DNA from 2 places in the Serratia nevei genome. Region 1 is predicted to be linked to the other one. Evidence: predicted binding sites of a transcription regulator. Region 1 holds the regulator's gene; the other holds the start of a gene.
What was found. Region 1 encodes CRP, which controls carbon source genes, mostly activating them, when cyclic AMP is high. Its sites were predicted from a motif close to ATGTGANNNNNNTCACAT; they were not measured.

Region 1 (7,507 bases):
TGCAGTTCCATCCGGAAAGCGTGCTCAGCGAGCAGGGCCACCAGCTGTTGGATAATTTCCTCAAGCGTTAATTCCGGTGCGCTTTTTTCGCCCGCCAGGCGTTTTGCGTTTGCGCTTGATTGGTTTTTTATGCATATTTCGTGATTATGTTTTCAATATGACATTACGATAGCGCTGAAAAACTTTCAGGGTGGAGCCGAAAATGACTGAAAAATCCGCAGTGAGCCGCAGTACCTTTGACCAGGTGATCCTGCCTGTTTATGCGCCTGCCCAGTTTGTGCCGGTGCGCGGCCAAGGCAGCCGGGTCTGGGATCAGCAGGGAAAAGAGTACATCGATTTTTCCGGCGGCATCGCGGTGACGGCGCTGGGGCACTGCCATCCGGCGCTGGTCGAGGCGCTCAAACGCCAGGGCGAAACCCTGTGGCATACCAGCAACGTCTTCACCAATGAGCCTGCGCTGCGCCTGGCAAGCAAACTGATCGACGCTACCTTCGCCGATCGGGTGTTCTTCGCCAACTCCGGCGCTGAGGCCAACGAGGCGGCGTTCAAACTGGCGCGCCATTACGCCATCACCCGCCACAGCCCGTACAAAACTAAAATCATCGCTTTCTATAACGCGTTTCACGGCCGCACGCTATTCACCGTGTCGGTGGGCGGGCAGGCTAAATACTCCGACGGGTTCGGGCCGAAGCCGGCCGACATCGTGCACGTGCCGTTCAACGATTTGGCGGCGGTGAAGGCGGTGATGGACGACCACACCTGCGCGGTGGTGATGGAGCCGATTCAGGGCGAGGGCGGTATTACGCCGGTCGACGCCGGCTTCCTCAAAGGCGTGCGCGAGCTGTGCGACCAACATCAGGCGCTGCTGGTGTTCGACGAAGTGCAAAGCGGCATGGGGCGCAGCGGCAAACTGTTCGCCTATATGCATTATGGCGTGACGCCGGACATTCTCACCACCGCCAAGGCGCTGGGCGGCGGTTTCCCGGTCAGCGCCATGCTGACCACCGAAGACATTGCGTCGGTGATGCAGGTGGGCACCCACGGCACCACCTACGGCGGCAACCCGCTGGCCTGCGCGGTGGCGGAGGCGGCGCTGGACGTGATCAATACGCCGGAGGTGCTGAGCGGCATTGAGCAGCGTCATGCGCTGTATGTGCAGGCTTTGCAGCATATCGGCGATAAATACGGTATTTTCACCGCGATTCGCGGCATGGGGCTGCTGATTGGCGCCGAGCTGACGCCGCATTATCACGGCAGGGCGCGCGACTTCCTCACCGTCGCCGCCGCGCGTGGGTTGATGATCCTCAATGCCGGGCCGAACGTGATCCGCTTCGCGCCGTCGCTGGTGGTGGAGCTGCAGGATATCGAGGCCGGCATGGCGCTGTTCGAGCTGGCGGTGCAGGATGTGATCAACGCCTGAAGCCCGCGCGGCATATAACGGGGCGCGGCATGCCGCGCCCTTATTGATCGCGCAGTTTGCGCTTGAGCCAGATGCCGTGGTGCGGGCGCTGGCGCCAGGCCAGCGACGAAATGGTGTGCATCACGCTCAGGTGCGACAAAATGCGCCGCAGATGGCGCTCCATCTCGGTAACGGGCATGTCCGGATGCAGATCCGGCGGCTGCATGATGCCGCTGTTGCCGCTGCTCGGGCCGTCGTATTCCAACCGCTGCTGGCAGCTTTGCAGCGCGATTTCACAGGTCTGCAGATACTCTTCCGCCAGTTTCGGCGTCAGCATGTAGTGCTCGCGTGCCAGAATGGTCATGGCGTTCAGGTGTTCGACGATGAACTGGCTGTGAGTGACCCACAGCCGCATGTCCGCCAGATAGTTTGACGCGAACCCCGGCTCTTGCATCGCCTGATTGAGCGAGGTGAACAGCGCGTTGTGTGCCTGGTTGACCTGCATGCGGGTATAGGCCAACGCGGTGGCGTCCGGTTCCGGTTGCTTCAGCATCAGCCGCAGCGCGGCTTGATCGTTCTCCAGCGCCTGATGGGCATTCTTGCGCAGCAGCCCGCTTTGCCACTGCGGCCACAGCCAAATGGTGCCGCCGAACGCCAGCACGCAGCCGATCAGCGTATCGATCAGGCGCGGTACCAGAAAATGCGAGCCGTTCAGCGCCAGCAGCTGCAGGGTGTAAACCGCCGTGACCGTAAAGCCAATCACCGACAGCCCGTAGTTCTTGCGCGAAACCAGGTAGGCCAGTAGGGTGATCACCAGCATGATGCTCAGCGTTTCTCCCTCCGGCAACTGCAGCTGCAGCAGCCCGGCCGCCAGCAATAGCCCGGCAATCGTGCCCAGCGCACGGTGCTGAATACGCACCCGGGTGGCGTTATACCCGTTTTGGCTCACCAGCATGATGGTGAGCAGGATCCAGTAAGGCTTCGGCAGGTTGAATACCGCACCCAGGCTGCTGCCGACCGCCAGCGCTACGCCCAGCCGCGCGGCGTTGCGCAGGGCGGTGGATTTGAACGACAGATAGCTGACCAGCGCCGGCCAAAACGGCAGGCGGTGCTGGCCGGGCATCAGGTCGCGGCGGTACAGTGGATGCTGGGTGCGCAGCAGGCGGGCGATGCGGCTGAAGTGGTAATAACAAAACTGGCCGACCGGATTATCGGGATGCTGCGCCGCCATTTTTTCCAGCGCCGCCAGCTCGTGGGTCATGGAGAAGCGCTTCGAATGTTGATGATAGAGAATATCGTGCGCCACCACGCGCAGTCGGCCGGCGATCACCTGAGCATTGCGGCGAATGATCGCTTCGGCCTGGCTCTGCTCCACCAGTTTTTGCACCTCTTCCGGCAGATGCAGGCTGACGGTGATGTGCTCCTGCAGGTCCATCGCCACCTGAAAGGCGCGCTGCAGGCGCTTTTGCTCGAGGTTGTTGGCGTGCGGCAGGAAATTAAGCTGTTGGTACAACAGGCTGATCAGATCCATCACCTTTTGCTGGCGCACCAGCAGCGGCGGCAGCGCGGTCTGCGGATCGGTGTGCTGGGTCAGCAGTGAGTATTTGGCTTCGAAATAGTCCGCCAGTTCCAGGTAGAGCTGGCTCAGCGTCTCGCGCATCGGCTGCTCTTTCCACAGCTTGAACCAGAACCAGGTGAATAAGCCGTACCAGGCGGTGCCGATCGCGTACAGCAGCGGCGCCTGCCAGATGGGTACCGTGCCGGCCGTGCTGAGGGCGAAGATGGCGGCCACCAGCGCCGCCGGCAACAGCCGGGCGTGCAGCGGGCTGATTTCCCCGGTGACGCCGAGCAGCAGCGCCAGGCCCAGCATCAGCGCCGGCAGCGGCACGTGCCACAGCAGGGCCTGTTGCAGCAGCACGCTGCTGAAGGCGAACAGCGAACCGCCGACGATCAGCCGTTTAAAGAAGCGCTTATGCGGCGTATCCAGCCCGGCGATATTGCAGCAGGCGGGCACGAGGGAGAACATCAGGCCGAGCTGCAGCTGGCCTATCAGCAGGCCGAACAGTACCGGCAGGCACAACACCAGCGTTTGTCGCAGTGCGTAGTTGATTTCCGGGTGGTAGATCAGGCGGCGCCACATGGCAGAGAGCAGACAAAAAAACGGCGCAGACTGCGCCGTTTTTTCAGGGATTAACGGGTGCCGTAGACGACAATGGTTTTGCCGTGGGCGGAAATCAGGTTTTGATCTTCCAGCATTTTCAGAATACGGCCAACGGTTTCACGGGAGCAGCCGACGATCTGGCCGATCTCCTGACGGGTGATCTTGATCTGCATGCCGTCCGGGTGAGTCATGGCGTCGGGTTGCTTCGCCAGATTCAGCAGGGTTTGCGCGATGCGGCCGGTAACGTCCAGGAAGGCGAGGTTGCCCACTTTTTCGGAGGTGACCTGCAGGCGGCTCGCCATTTGGGCGGACAGACGCATCAGGATGTCCGGGTTCACCTGGATCAGCTGGCGGAATTTCTTGTAGGAAATTTCGGCCACTTCACAGGCGGTTTTCGCGCGAACCCAGGCGCTGCGCTCCTGGCCTTCTTCGAACAATCCGAGCTCGCCGATGAAATCCCCCTGGTTGAGGTAGGACAGGATCATCTCTTTACCTTCTTCATCCTTGATCAGCACCGCGACGGAGCCTTTCACGATGTAGTAAAGCGTTTCGGCCTTTTCACCTTGGTGAATCAGCGTACTCTTCGATGGATATTTGTGGATATGGCAATGAGACAGGAACCATTCGAGAGTAGGGTCTGTTTGCGGTTTGCCGAGAACCATTCGCTGTTATCCTCTGTTGTTATCGCTGCCTTGTGTCACAGGGGTCAGAGTTCCCTGTAAAACCCGCCTGTAGCCGCAGTCATGAGCGAGGGCTACCGGCAAGTTTTGAGGCGTGTCATAAAAATACGCTGTCGCTCTAGCATATTAACTTGCCGTAAGCGCTGCAAGCTACATTCTGTTAACATACCGGTAAAGGAGCCTTTCTCTGGGCGTTTCCCTGAAATTCAGTGTCCCGGAAAGATTTATTGCGGCTCTGTTTGTAGCACAGAGTAAGGCGGGTGTCTCGTGTTGTCTCGCTTCAGCATGATTAGCATCAGGTTACGTTGCCTGTTTCTATGCGAAAGCGTACTCTGATTTTAAGAAATCAACCGGAGTGACCAGAATGCAGGCAAGAGTTAAATGGGTGGAAGGGTTAACGTTTTTGGGGGAATCGGCCTCCGGCCACCAGGTGCTGATGGACGGCAACGCCGGTGATAAAGCGCCCAGCCCGATGGAGATGGTGCTGATGTCGGTGGGCGGCTGCAGCGCGATCGACGTGGTGTCCATCCTGCAAAAAGGGCGCAACGACGTGCGCGACTGCGAGGTGAAGCTGACCTCCGAGCGCCGCGAAGAAGCCCCGCGGTTGTTCACCCATATCAACCTGCACTTCATCGTTACCGGCCAGGACCTGACCAACAAGATCGTCGAGCGTGCGGTGAACCTGTCGGCGGAGAAGTACTGCTCGGTGGCGCTGATGCTCAACAAGGCTGCCACGGTGACCCACAGCTTCGAGATCCGCCAACCGGCGTAATCGAAACGGAGCGCGGCCCGGCGCCGCGCTCAACGCATTTATTCGATCTTCTTGCCTTCCAGCAACCGCTGCACCAGCGGCGCCATGATCAGCTCCATCGCCAGCCCCATCTTGCCGCCCGGAACCACTAACGTATTGATGTGTGAGATAAAAGAGCCCTGCAGCATCGCCAGCAAATAGGGGAAATCTATCTGATCCAGCCCGCGGAAGTGGATCACCACGAAGCTTTCGTCCAGTGAGGGAATCGCCTTGGCGGCGAACGGGTTGGAGGTGTCCACCGTCGGCACACGCTGGAAGTTGATGTGGGTGCGCGAGAACTGCGGCGTGATGTAGTTGATGTAATCTTCCATCGAACGCACCACCGAATCCATCACCGCTTCGCGAGAGTGGCCGCGCTCGCCGGTATCGCGGATCAGTTTCTGAATCCACTCCAGGTTGACGATCGGCACCACGCCGACCAGCAGATCGACGTGGTTGGCCACGTCATGGTGCTCGGTGACCACGCCGCCGTGCAGCCCCTCGTAGAACAGCACGTCAGTCGGCGCCGGCAGCGGTTCCCACGGGGTGAAGGTACCCGGCACCTGATTGTAGGGCACCGCTTCGTCGTAGGTGTGCAGATACTTGCGCGAGCGCCCGGTGCCGTTCTTGCCGTAGTCGATAAAGCTCTGCTGCAGCAGGCCGAAGTCGTTGGCCTCGGGGCCGAAATAGCTGATGTGTCTGCCCAGATCGCGCGCCTTGCGGATCGCCGCGTCCATTTCCGGCCGGGTGTAGCGATGGAAGCTGTCGCCCTCCAGCTCGGCGGCGCGGATGTTGAGCTGTTGGAAGATCTTACGGAACGCCACGCTGGTGGTGGTGGTGCCGGCGCCGCTGGAACCGGTCACCGCGATAACGGGATGTTTGGCAGACATGATGGTTGTCACTCCGTGTTGAATGCGCCGGCGTCAGGGGATTATTGTGGCTCTTGTTGACGCTCTCTATCTCAGGAAAAAATGGCGCGCGCTGGTTTGCAATGCCCCATTGTTACCTGATTTTTTCCGTCAGTCATAGAACCGAGCGCCACTAAATTTCTTCCTGCCCGGCGCGGAACTGGCCGCGCGGCATGATGTTGACGCTCTCGTGCAGTTCCGACCACACCAGCACCACTTCGCCGTTTTTCAGCTGGCGGCGCACGTCCTCCACCTTCTGTTCCAGCGAGCGTTCGTGTTCGCCGTAATCGGTGCCTTCGCGCAGTACAAAGGATTCGATCAGGCTGTTCAGGGTGTCGGTTGCCAGTTCTTGCCAGGGAATGATCACGTCGGGATGTCCAGATAAGGGGAAAGCCAGGCCGGAATGCGATGTTCCAGCCACATGTGCGGTTTTTTCAGCGTGCCGCCGACGAAGCCGACGTGGCCGCCGTACTCGGTCAGTTGATATTCGATATTGCGCGGCAGGCCGGCGACGTCGGGGATCACCTCATGGGTCATGAAGGGATCGTCCTTCGCATGGATGATCAGCAGCGGCGTCTGAATAGCTGGCAACAGTGGCAGGGCGCTGCAGCGGCGATAGTAGTCGATAGCGTCGCTAAAGCCGTGAATGCGCGAGGTAATGGCGTCGTCGAATTCGCGAATGCGTCGCAACCCGTTCAGCTGTGACAGCTTGAGCGGCAGAGTGTCCGGGTAGTGCAACAGCTTGCGGGTGGCGTTTTGTTTCAGCTGCCCCAGCAGGTAGCGCTGATAAACGCGGGAGAAGCCTTGCTCCATGCGGTAGGCACAGGGCTCCAGCATCAGCGGCGCCGAGACCACCACCGCCGCCTGCAGCAGGCTGTCGGCGCCTTGCTGCGCCAGATAGCAGGCCAGCATGTTGCCGCCGAGCGAAACGCCTACCGCCGCGGTTGGCACCTCGCCGTAGCGGTCGCGCAGCCAGCGCAGGAAGAAGCGTGCATCTTCGGTTTCACCGGAGTGGTAGATGCGCTGCTTGCGGTTGGGCACGCCGCTGCAGCCGCGAAAGTGCATCACCACGCCGAGCCAGCCACGCTCACGCCAGGCGTTGAGCAGGCCATGTGCGTAGGGGCTGTAGAAGCTGCCTTCCAGGCCGTGGAACAGCACCGCGCGCGGTTTGTCGCGCGCCTGCGCCGGATCTTCGCTCCAGGCGAGATCGACGAAATCGCCGTCGGGCAATTCCAGCCGTTGCCAATGCGGTTTCAATAACACGCGGCGGCGCACCAACCGCGGCAACAGCGTTTGCAGGTGCGGGTTACTGGCCCCGGTCAGAGGGCGAAAAGTGTTAGGCATAGGCTGAGTAAAAATGTTGTGGGCGGCTATTGTGAGATCCCTAGCGCACTGTTAGCTTCAATACCAAGAACTAACAATGATACTGCAAAAAAGCGCCTTGGGTGAGGAGCACCCGTGCCATGGAACCGAGTTTATTCCTTTCGATGCTGGGCTTCCTGTGGGTCGCCGCCATCACGCCTGGCCCCAATAACCTGCTGTTGACCACCTCTGGCGCTAACTTCGGCT
Region 2 (7,507 bases), 410 kb from region 1:
CCGCGCCAGCCGCTTTTTCGCCGCCAGCGGCATAGTGCAGCCCAGCGGGTTTTGCACCGTCGGCATGGCGATCACCGCGTTCAGCCGTTTCTCGTTCAATAGCAGTTCCAGCGCGTCCAGCGACAGCCCCAGCTGCGGATCGGTGGGGATTTCCAGCGCTTTCAGCCCCAGGCTGGCCAGCAGCGGCAGCAGATAGAAATAGGTTGGCGACTCCAGCCCGACGCAGTCGCCCGGTTTGGTGGTGACGCGCAGCGCCAGCTGCAGCGCTTCCATGCAGCCGTGGGTCAGCACCACGTCGCCCGGCTCCAGCAGCATGCCCAGCGTCATCGAGCGGCGGGCGATCTGCTGACGCAGCCGCAGGCTGCCGGGCGGCAACGGGTACTGCCCGATCAGATCCGGCTGGCGGCGCAGCTGAGAGGACAACATGCGCCCCAGCTTGCCGCCGGGATAAAAATCGCTGGTCTGCGGGCAGGCCAGCGCAATGTTGGTGAAAGCCGGATTTTGCTGGGCGGCAAACACGGTGTCGATCAGCGCCAGCACGTCGTCCGCCGGCGGTTCGATGCGCCCGCTGGGCGCCGAGGCCATCTTCAACGCCGGCAGCGTGCTGCGTACATAAAACCCCGACTGCGGCCGCGCTTCGATCAGCCCGCGATCCTCCAGCGTGCGGTAAGCCGACACCACCGTATTGATGCTGACGCGATGAGTTTGCGCACAGCGCCGTACCGACGGCAGGCGGTCGCCGGGCCGCAGCGTGCCGCGGCGAATGGCCTCGGCCAGCGTATCCGCCAGCTGCAGGTAACGGGTATCCGGGGTTTCATCGAGCAGGGTCACAGTTTCTCTCCAGGCAATGGGTACAGTTTACATTTTGCACAACTGTAACCATGACAATATCCGATTTGTGGTTCTGTCACCATCCCATCGCAGCGATTATGCTGATCCTCTCGTGATTACCGCCATTTTCAAGGAACCTGTCATGCTGGACTCCGCCTTTGTCAGCTACGTCACCGTCATGTCGATTACCCCCGGCCCCAACAACCTGCTGCTGGCCTCGTCGGGCGTCAACTTCGGCCTGCGCCGCACCCTGCCGATGCTGTTCGGCATCTGCGTCGGCTGTGCGGTGCAGCTGGCGATCATTATTCCACTGCTGGCGCTGGCGCTGAGCTGGGCCGGCGTCATCCGCCTCCCGCTGGCGGTGATCGGCTGCGCCTACCTGCTGTGGCTGTCATGGAAACTGTTCCAGGCGGCCTCGCCGGACGCCAAAGAGCAGGCGCAGCCGATGAGCCTGCTCAATGGCGCGCTGTTTCAGGCGGTCAACCCCAAGGCCTGGCTGATGGTGATCAACGTGGCGATCCTGTTCACCCCGCGCGAAGGCGCCACCTTTGTCCATACGCTGTCGGTCATCGCCGGCTTCGCGCTGCTGAACCTGCCGTGCGTGCTGCTGTGGGCGGTGCTGGGCGACCGGTTGCGCAACGCGCTGCGGGTCACCTGGAAACTGCGCGCCTTCAACGGCGTGATGTCCGGCCTGATGGCCGCCACCGCGCTGTGGTTGTTGTTCGACGAGTGGCGCGCGGCCTTTGCTTAGCCGCGGCCGAGAGGAGAGAGTCGGGAAGGTTGTTTGGCGCCGATACCGGCGATCAGATCGGTAATGGACAGCACCATGGTGGAGCGCACCATCTGCTGATAGCGCTGGCGCTGCATGGCGATCAGCGCTTCATCCGCTTCGCCCGGCTGCAGGAAGGTCGGCACCGGCGGCAGCGCGGCCACGCAGTGCAGCTCGCCGAAGGGCCCGAGAATTTCGTCGTCGACGAAGCGGTATTCCGAGCCGTCGTGGTTCAGCTCTTCGCGCATCGCCATCAGCAGCTCGGCGTCTTCATATTCGTGGCGGGAGATCACCCCCAGCCCGTACATCAGCTTCAGGCGCACCGACAGCTCCCCGAGCGGGCCGCTGCCGGACAATAGCGGTTCGACGGCATATTTCACCGCGTAGTCATCCTTGCGGAATACCTGCACCACCAGCACGTTGAGCGCTTCCGCCAGCAGCTCTACCGCCGCGATCAGGAAGCTGCGCACCGTTTTGCCCGCGTTCAGCTTTTCCAGAACCTGGTTTTCAAATGCCTGTGCTTCTTCCATCGTCGCTTTTCGAAAGGCGTGGGGAGGGCCGTCGATGCCGAACTCGGGTTGCAGGAGCGCAGCAAGCTGCGCTCGGGTGTTCATCATCACGATTCTACTTGTGCATGGCGTTATACACAGCAACGGCCTCTTCTACAACCTCGCTTTCCGCCGGCAGGCCGGAAATTTGCGCCAGCGCGGCTTTCGGCCCGAGCGTGTTCAGCAATTCCGCCAATTCCAGCGCCTGCGGATCCTGTTCGCTGCGGTAGCTCATGGCGGCGGCGATGCCCTGGATCAGGTTGGCGTGCGGCAGGCCGTATTCCAGCGTGCCCAGCAGCGGTTTGATCAGGCGATCGCCGGCGCTCAGTTTGCGCAGCGGCTGGCGGCCCACGCGCTCGACGTCGTCGTGCAGATACGGGTTTTCGAAGCGGCCGAGGATTTTGTTGATGTAGGCGGCGTGCTTGTCGGCGTCGAAGCCGTAGCGCTTGATCAGCACCGCGCCGCTCTCTTCCATCGCCCCTTTCACCACGCGGCGGATCGCCGGGTCGAGAATGGCGTCACGAATGGTTTGCAGCCCGGCCTGTTGGCCGAGGTAGGCGGTGATGGCGTGACCGGTATTGAGGGTGAACAGCTTGCGCTCGACGAACGCCATCAGGTTGTCGGTCAGCTCCATGCCGGCGATCGCCGGAGGCTGGCCTTTGAACTGGGTCTGATCGACGATCCATTCGCTGAAGGTTTCCACCGTCACTTCCAGCGGATCGCTGCTGTCCGCCGGCGGCACGATGCGGTCGACCGCCGAATCGACGAAGCCGACGTGCTGCTCAACCCATGCCTGCTCGTCCTGCGGCAGCGCGGCGAACACATGCTGTTTCAGTTGGCTGGTGCCGCGCACCATGTTCTCGCAGGCGATGATGTTCAGCGGCTGCACATTGCCCTGCTGATGACGCAGCACCAGCCCTTTAGCGATCGTGCCGGCGATTTTACCGAGAATTTGCGGGCCAACGGCGGTGGTCACCAGATCCGCCTCAGCGATCAGCGCCACCGCCGCCTCGCTGCCGCTGTTGACGGCGCTGACGTTGTTGACGTTGTTGACGCGTTCTTGCTCGCCCACCACGTGCACCGCGTAGCTTTTACGGCTGTTCAGCAAATCCAGCACCGTTTGATTGACGTCGGCGAAGGTCAGCTCAACCCCTGCGTCCGCCAGCAGCTTGCCGATAAAACCGCGGCCGATGTTCCCTGCGCCAAAATGTAATGCTTTCATAACTCTACCTTCTTAATGTCGAAGGGTGCAGCAAGCTGCACCCTTTAAAATGATTCTGTTATCTGGCTTTTTTGCCGCCGAGCAGGTCCAGCACTTCCTGCACGCTGGTGGTATTCGCCAGCCGCTCGATCACGCTCTCGTCATCCAGCGCGTTGGTCAGGCTGGTGATCACCTGGATATGCTCGTTGTTGCGCGCGGCGATGCCGATCACCAGGCGGGCCACTTCATCCTCTTCCTCGCCGAAGCGCACGCCCTGCGGGTACTGGCAGAACACCACGCCGGTGCGCAGCACCCGGTCTTTGGCCTCGATGGTGCCGTGCGGCACGGCGATCGACTCGCCCAGGTAGGTGGAGGTGAGTTTCTCGCGCTCCAGCATCGCCGGCACGTACTCCGCCTCGACGTAGCCGCCTTTCACCAGCTGCTCGCCGGCGAAGCGGATCGCCTGCTCTTTGTCGCTGGCCTGCAGGTTGAGGAACACGTTGCTCTCGCTCAGCTTGAACAGGTTCGGCTCACCGGCTTCGAAGCTGTCGTCCAGCGCGCCCAGCACCTTCTGCTGGTTGTCGCTGGTTTTGTTGACCGCCACCAAGCGATCGACCAGATCGCTGTACAGCTTGCTGTCGAGGAAGTTGGTCAGCGAGATGTGCTGGGCCTGCGGCGCGTGGCGCATCGCGCGCTCGGTCAGATCGCGGTGGGTGATCACCAGATCCACGTCGTCCGGCAGGCTGTTGATGGCGCTGTTGGTCACCGAGATGTTCTTCAGCCCGGCGTCGGCCACTTTCTTGCGCAGCACCCCGGCGCCCATGGCGCTGGAGCCCATGCCCGCATCGCAGGCAACGATGATTTTGCGCACGGTGCTCAGATCGCCGTCGACCGATGCCGACGCCGCTGCGCCGCCTTTGGACTGCGATTTCATCTCTTGCATGCGACGGGTTGCGGCTTCCAGATCGTCATCCTCTTTCACCTTGGAGGTTTTCAGCAGGAAAGCGGACACCACGAAGGAGACGGCAAAGGCTGCGCACACCGCCGCAATGTTGGCGAAGTAGGCGCCTTTCGGCGTCATCGCCAGCACCGCCAGGATCGAACCCGGAGAAGCCGGAGAAACCAGGCCGCCGTTCAGCATCGTCAGGGTGAAGACGCCGGTCATGCCGCCCAGGATCACCGCCAGCAGCAGGCGTGGGTTCATCAGCACGTAAGGGAAGTAGATTTCGTGGATGCCGCCCAGGAAGTGAATGATTGCCGCACCGCCGGCGGATTGCTTGGCGCTGCCGCGGCCGAAGAACATGTAGGCCATCAGTACGCCCATGCCCGGGCCTGGGTTGGCTTCAATCAGGAAGAACACCGACTTACCGGCTTCCGTAGCCTGCTGGATACCCAGCGGCGAGAAGATGCCGTGGTTGATGGCGTTATTCAGGAACAGGATTTTCGCCGGTTCAACGAAGATGGACGCCAATGGCAGCAGGTTGTTCGTCACCATGACGTGTACGCCCGCCGCCAGCAGCTTGGAGAGCACCTCCACCAGCGGCCCGATGCCGAGGAAGGCCAGGATCGCCAGCAGCATGCCGATGATGCCGGCGGAGAAGTTATTCACCAGCATTTCAAAGCCGCTTTTGATCTTGCCGTCCACCCAGCGGTCAAAGTGCTTGATAGCCCAGCCGCCCAGCGGGCCGGCGATCATCGCGCCGAGGAACATCGGCATGTCGGCGCCAACGATGACGCCCATGGTGGTGATGGCGCCGACGACGCCGCCGCGATCGCCGCCCACCAGCCGCCCGCCGGTATAACCGATCAGCAGCGGCAGCAGGTAGGTGATCATCGGGCCGACCAGCTTGGCTAAGGTTTCATTCGGCAGCCAGCCGGTTGGAATGAATAGCGCGGTGATAATCCCCCAGGCGATAAAGGCGCCGATGTTGGGCATCACCATGTTGCTCAGGAAGCGGCCAAAGTTTTGTACTTTGACCTTGATGTCTGGTGAAAACATAAAACACACCCCTATTGTTACGCGCTGACAATAGAGCGCGTGATTATTGTTGTGACGATCCAGCCGTGTTGCCGCTGTATGCGAAACGGACTCTATCACGCTGTTTTTGTCACGCGAACTTCACGGATTTTTTGTGATACAAATCACATACAACACCCCAACAAACCACCCTTCATAGTGACAAAGATCACATTTATGGCGTGTAAAAAAAGCACAGTGAGAAAAAAACCGCCTTGAAACCCATAATAATGTGATATTTGTCACATTTTTAAATTAGTGATTTGTTTTTAAATTGTGACAAACATCACAATTTATTTTTGGCTGCAGCGCCCGATCGCGACGCTCTGTTTGATCTTCCCTGTGAGCACTCATCCCGCCGGGAACTAGCGAAGTGATGAATGAAAGAAAACTACATTGCCGAATGAATGGATTAATTGAAGTGTAGTACAGAAGCCTGCGCAATAAACCAGCAAGCTATTGGAAACGCTGAGGGGAAATAAAACAGGCCGGCAATGCCGGCCTGCTGCGTGCGTGGAGGCTTTATTGCGTCACGCTTTGAATGGCTTTCTGCGCGTTTACCAGGTTCTGCTGTTTGGCCACCAGATTCGACATCATGGTGTTGTACTGCGCCACCTGCTGCGCGGTACGGAACTGCACGCCGTTGTTGTTGAAGCTGACCTGATTGCCCTGGCTCTGCAGGAAATCGCCAACCTGCACCAGATCCTGCACGAAGCTGGCGGTGGTCGGGATCGCCGGCATCAGGGCGTTGGCCGGTGCGGTGACGATTTTGTCATAGGCCTGGTTGTATACCGCCTTCAGATCGTCGGGCTGCTTCAGCGCCGCACGGGCGGTATCCGCCTGTGATTTGGCGGACTGGATCTGCTGGCCCAGCAGGTTCAACGCCCCGACCGATTGCTGCAGCGCATCGCGTTTGTTCAGATAGTCCTGCGCGGTGCGGATCTGGTTAATCTGATCCAGCGCCGGGGTCAGGCTGGCGCCGACCGACTTGGACAACTGCTGCGAGAAGCCGACCAAAATCGCGTAATCGCCGGCATAGTTGCCGAACTTCTGCTTCTGATCTTCGCTCAGCGTGGGGATGTTCGCCCCGCTGCGCATCACGGTATTCTGTAAGTAATCGATAAATGCTTTGCGCTGTTCCGGCTCTTTATCGCCGCAGGCGGTCAATTGCATGACCACCAACAATGCCAATACCGGTGCCAACCAACGCGCGAAACCTCTGCTCTGGATCCCTACCGCCATGTGACATAACTCCTGTTATAAACCTGCTTTTTCATTGGACTCCGCCCCTTTTTCCGCACTCCGTGCGCCTATAAGAATAGATCAACTGGCGGCGTTCCGATACGCGATTCCGCCTGCGGTGAGCATTACCCCGGCCGGATGCGGTTGAAAATCGTGCGCAAAACGCACTGAGGTTCATTGCCGTCGGCGACCGGACGCTTCAATTTCCCCAAGTCGCCCCCCAAGTCGCCAGGCGACCTTGCCTTCGCGCCCAGGAAACGGAAATAAAAAAAGGCGCCCGCAGGCGCCTTTTCACGGCAGAGAATCGCTTACTGCAGCACGGAGATGTCCGCCACCTGCAGGAACAGTTCACGCAGCTTGCTCAGCAGCGTCAGGCGGTTCACGCGCACTTCCGCATCGTCCGCCATCACCATCACGTTATCGAAGAACGCATCCACCGGCTCGCGCAGCGCGGCCAGCTCCACCAGCGCTTCCTGGTAGTTGCCCGCCGCGAAGTACGGCTGCAGCTTGTCGCGCAGCACCACCAGGTGAGTCGCCAGCTGGATCTCCGCCGCGTCCTTCAGCACCGAGGCACGCACGCTGTCGTTCAGCGTTTCGGTGGACTTGGCCAGAATGTTGGAGACGCGTTTGTTGGCCGCTGCCAGCGCCGCCGCCGCTTCCAGCGTGCGGAAGTGAGACACCGCCTTGACGCGTGCGTCGAAGTCGGCCGGCTTGGTCGGACGGCGCGCCAGCACCGCCTGAATGGTATCGACCGCGTGGCCTTCTTCCTGATACCAGGCGCGGAAGCGGCCCAGCATGAATTCCACCACCTCGTCGACCACCTTGGCGTTGGTCAGCTTGCTGCCGTACAGGCGCACGGCCTCTTCGGTCAGGGTCTGCAGATCCAGCGGCAGGTTTTT

Region 2: a site for CRP is predicted at 5,597-5,614, ahead of V8N38_RS00155 (PTS mannitol transporter subunit IICBA). Genes of this name have one in related genera too.

Annotation. Positions count from the first base shown of each region.
Region 1 covers NZ_CP149940.1:4,962,075-4,969,581, reverse strand. The annotation lists gene V8N38_RS23790 (aminodeoxychorismate synthase component II) at 1-71, shown strand, start outside; gene argD (bifunctional acetylornithine/succinyldiaminopimelate transaminase) at 203-1,420, shown strand; gene V8N38_RS23780 (YccS/YhfK family putative transporter) at 1,461-3,539, opposite strand; gene crp (cAMP-activated global transcriptional regulator CRP) at 3,590-4,222, opposite strand; gene V8N38_RS23770 (OsmC family protein) at 4,605-5,012, shown strand; gene V8N38_RS23765 (phosphoribulokinase) at 5,051-5,920, opposite strand; gene V8N38_RS23760 (YheU family protein) at 6,072-6,305, opposite strand; gene V8N38_RS23755 (hydrolase) at 6,302-7,282, opposite strand; gene V8N38_RS23750 (LysE family translocator) at 7,402-7,507, shown strand, end outside.
Region 2 covers NZ_CP149940.1:31,415-38,921, reverse strand. The annotation lists gene V8N38_RS00175 (PLP-dependent aminotransferase family protein) at 1-831, opposite strand, end outside; gene V8N38_RS00170 (LysE family translocator) at 974-1,582, shown strand; gene V8N38_RS00165 (MltR family transcriptional regulator) at 1,579-2,130, opposite strand; gene V8N38_RS00160 (mannitol-1-phosphate 5-dehydrogenase) at 2,225-3,370, opposite strand; gene V8N38_RS00155 (PTS mannitol transporter subunit IICBA) at 3,429-5,348, opposite strand; gene V8N38_RS00150 (DUF3053 domain-containing protein) at 5,889-6,608, opposite strand; gene glyS (glycine--tRNA ligase subunit beta) at 6,917-7,507, opposite strand, start outside.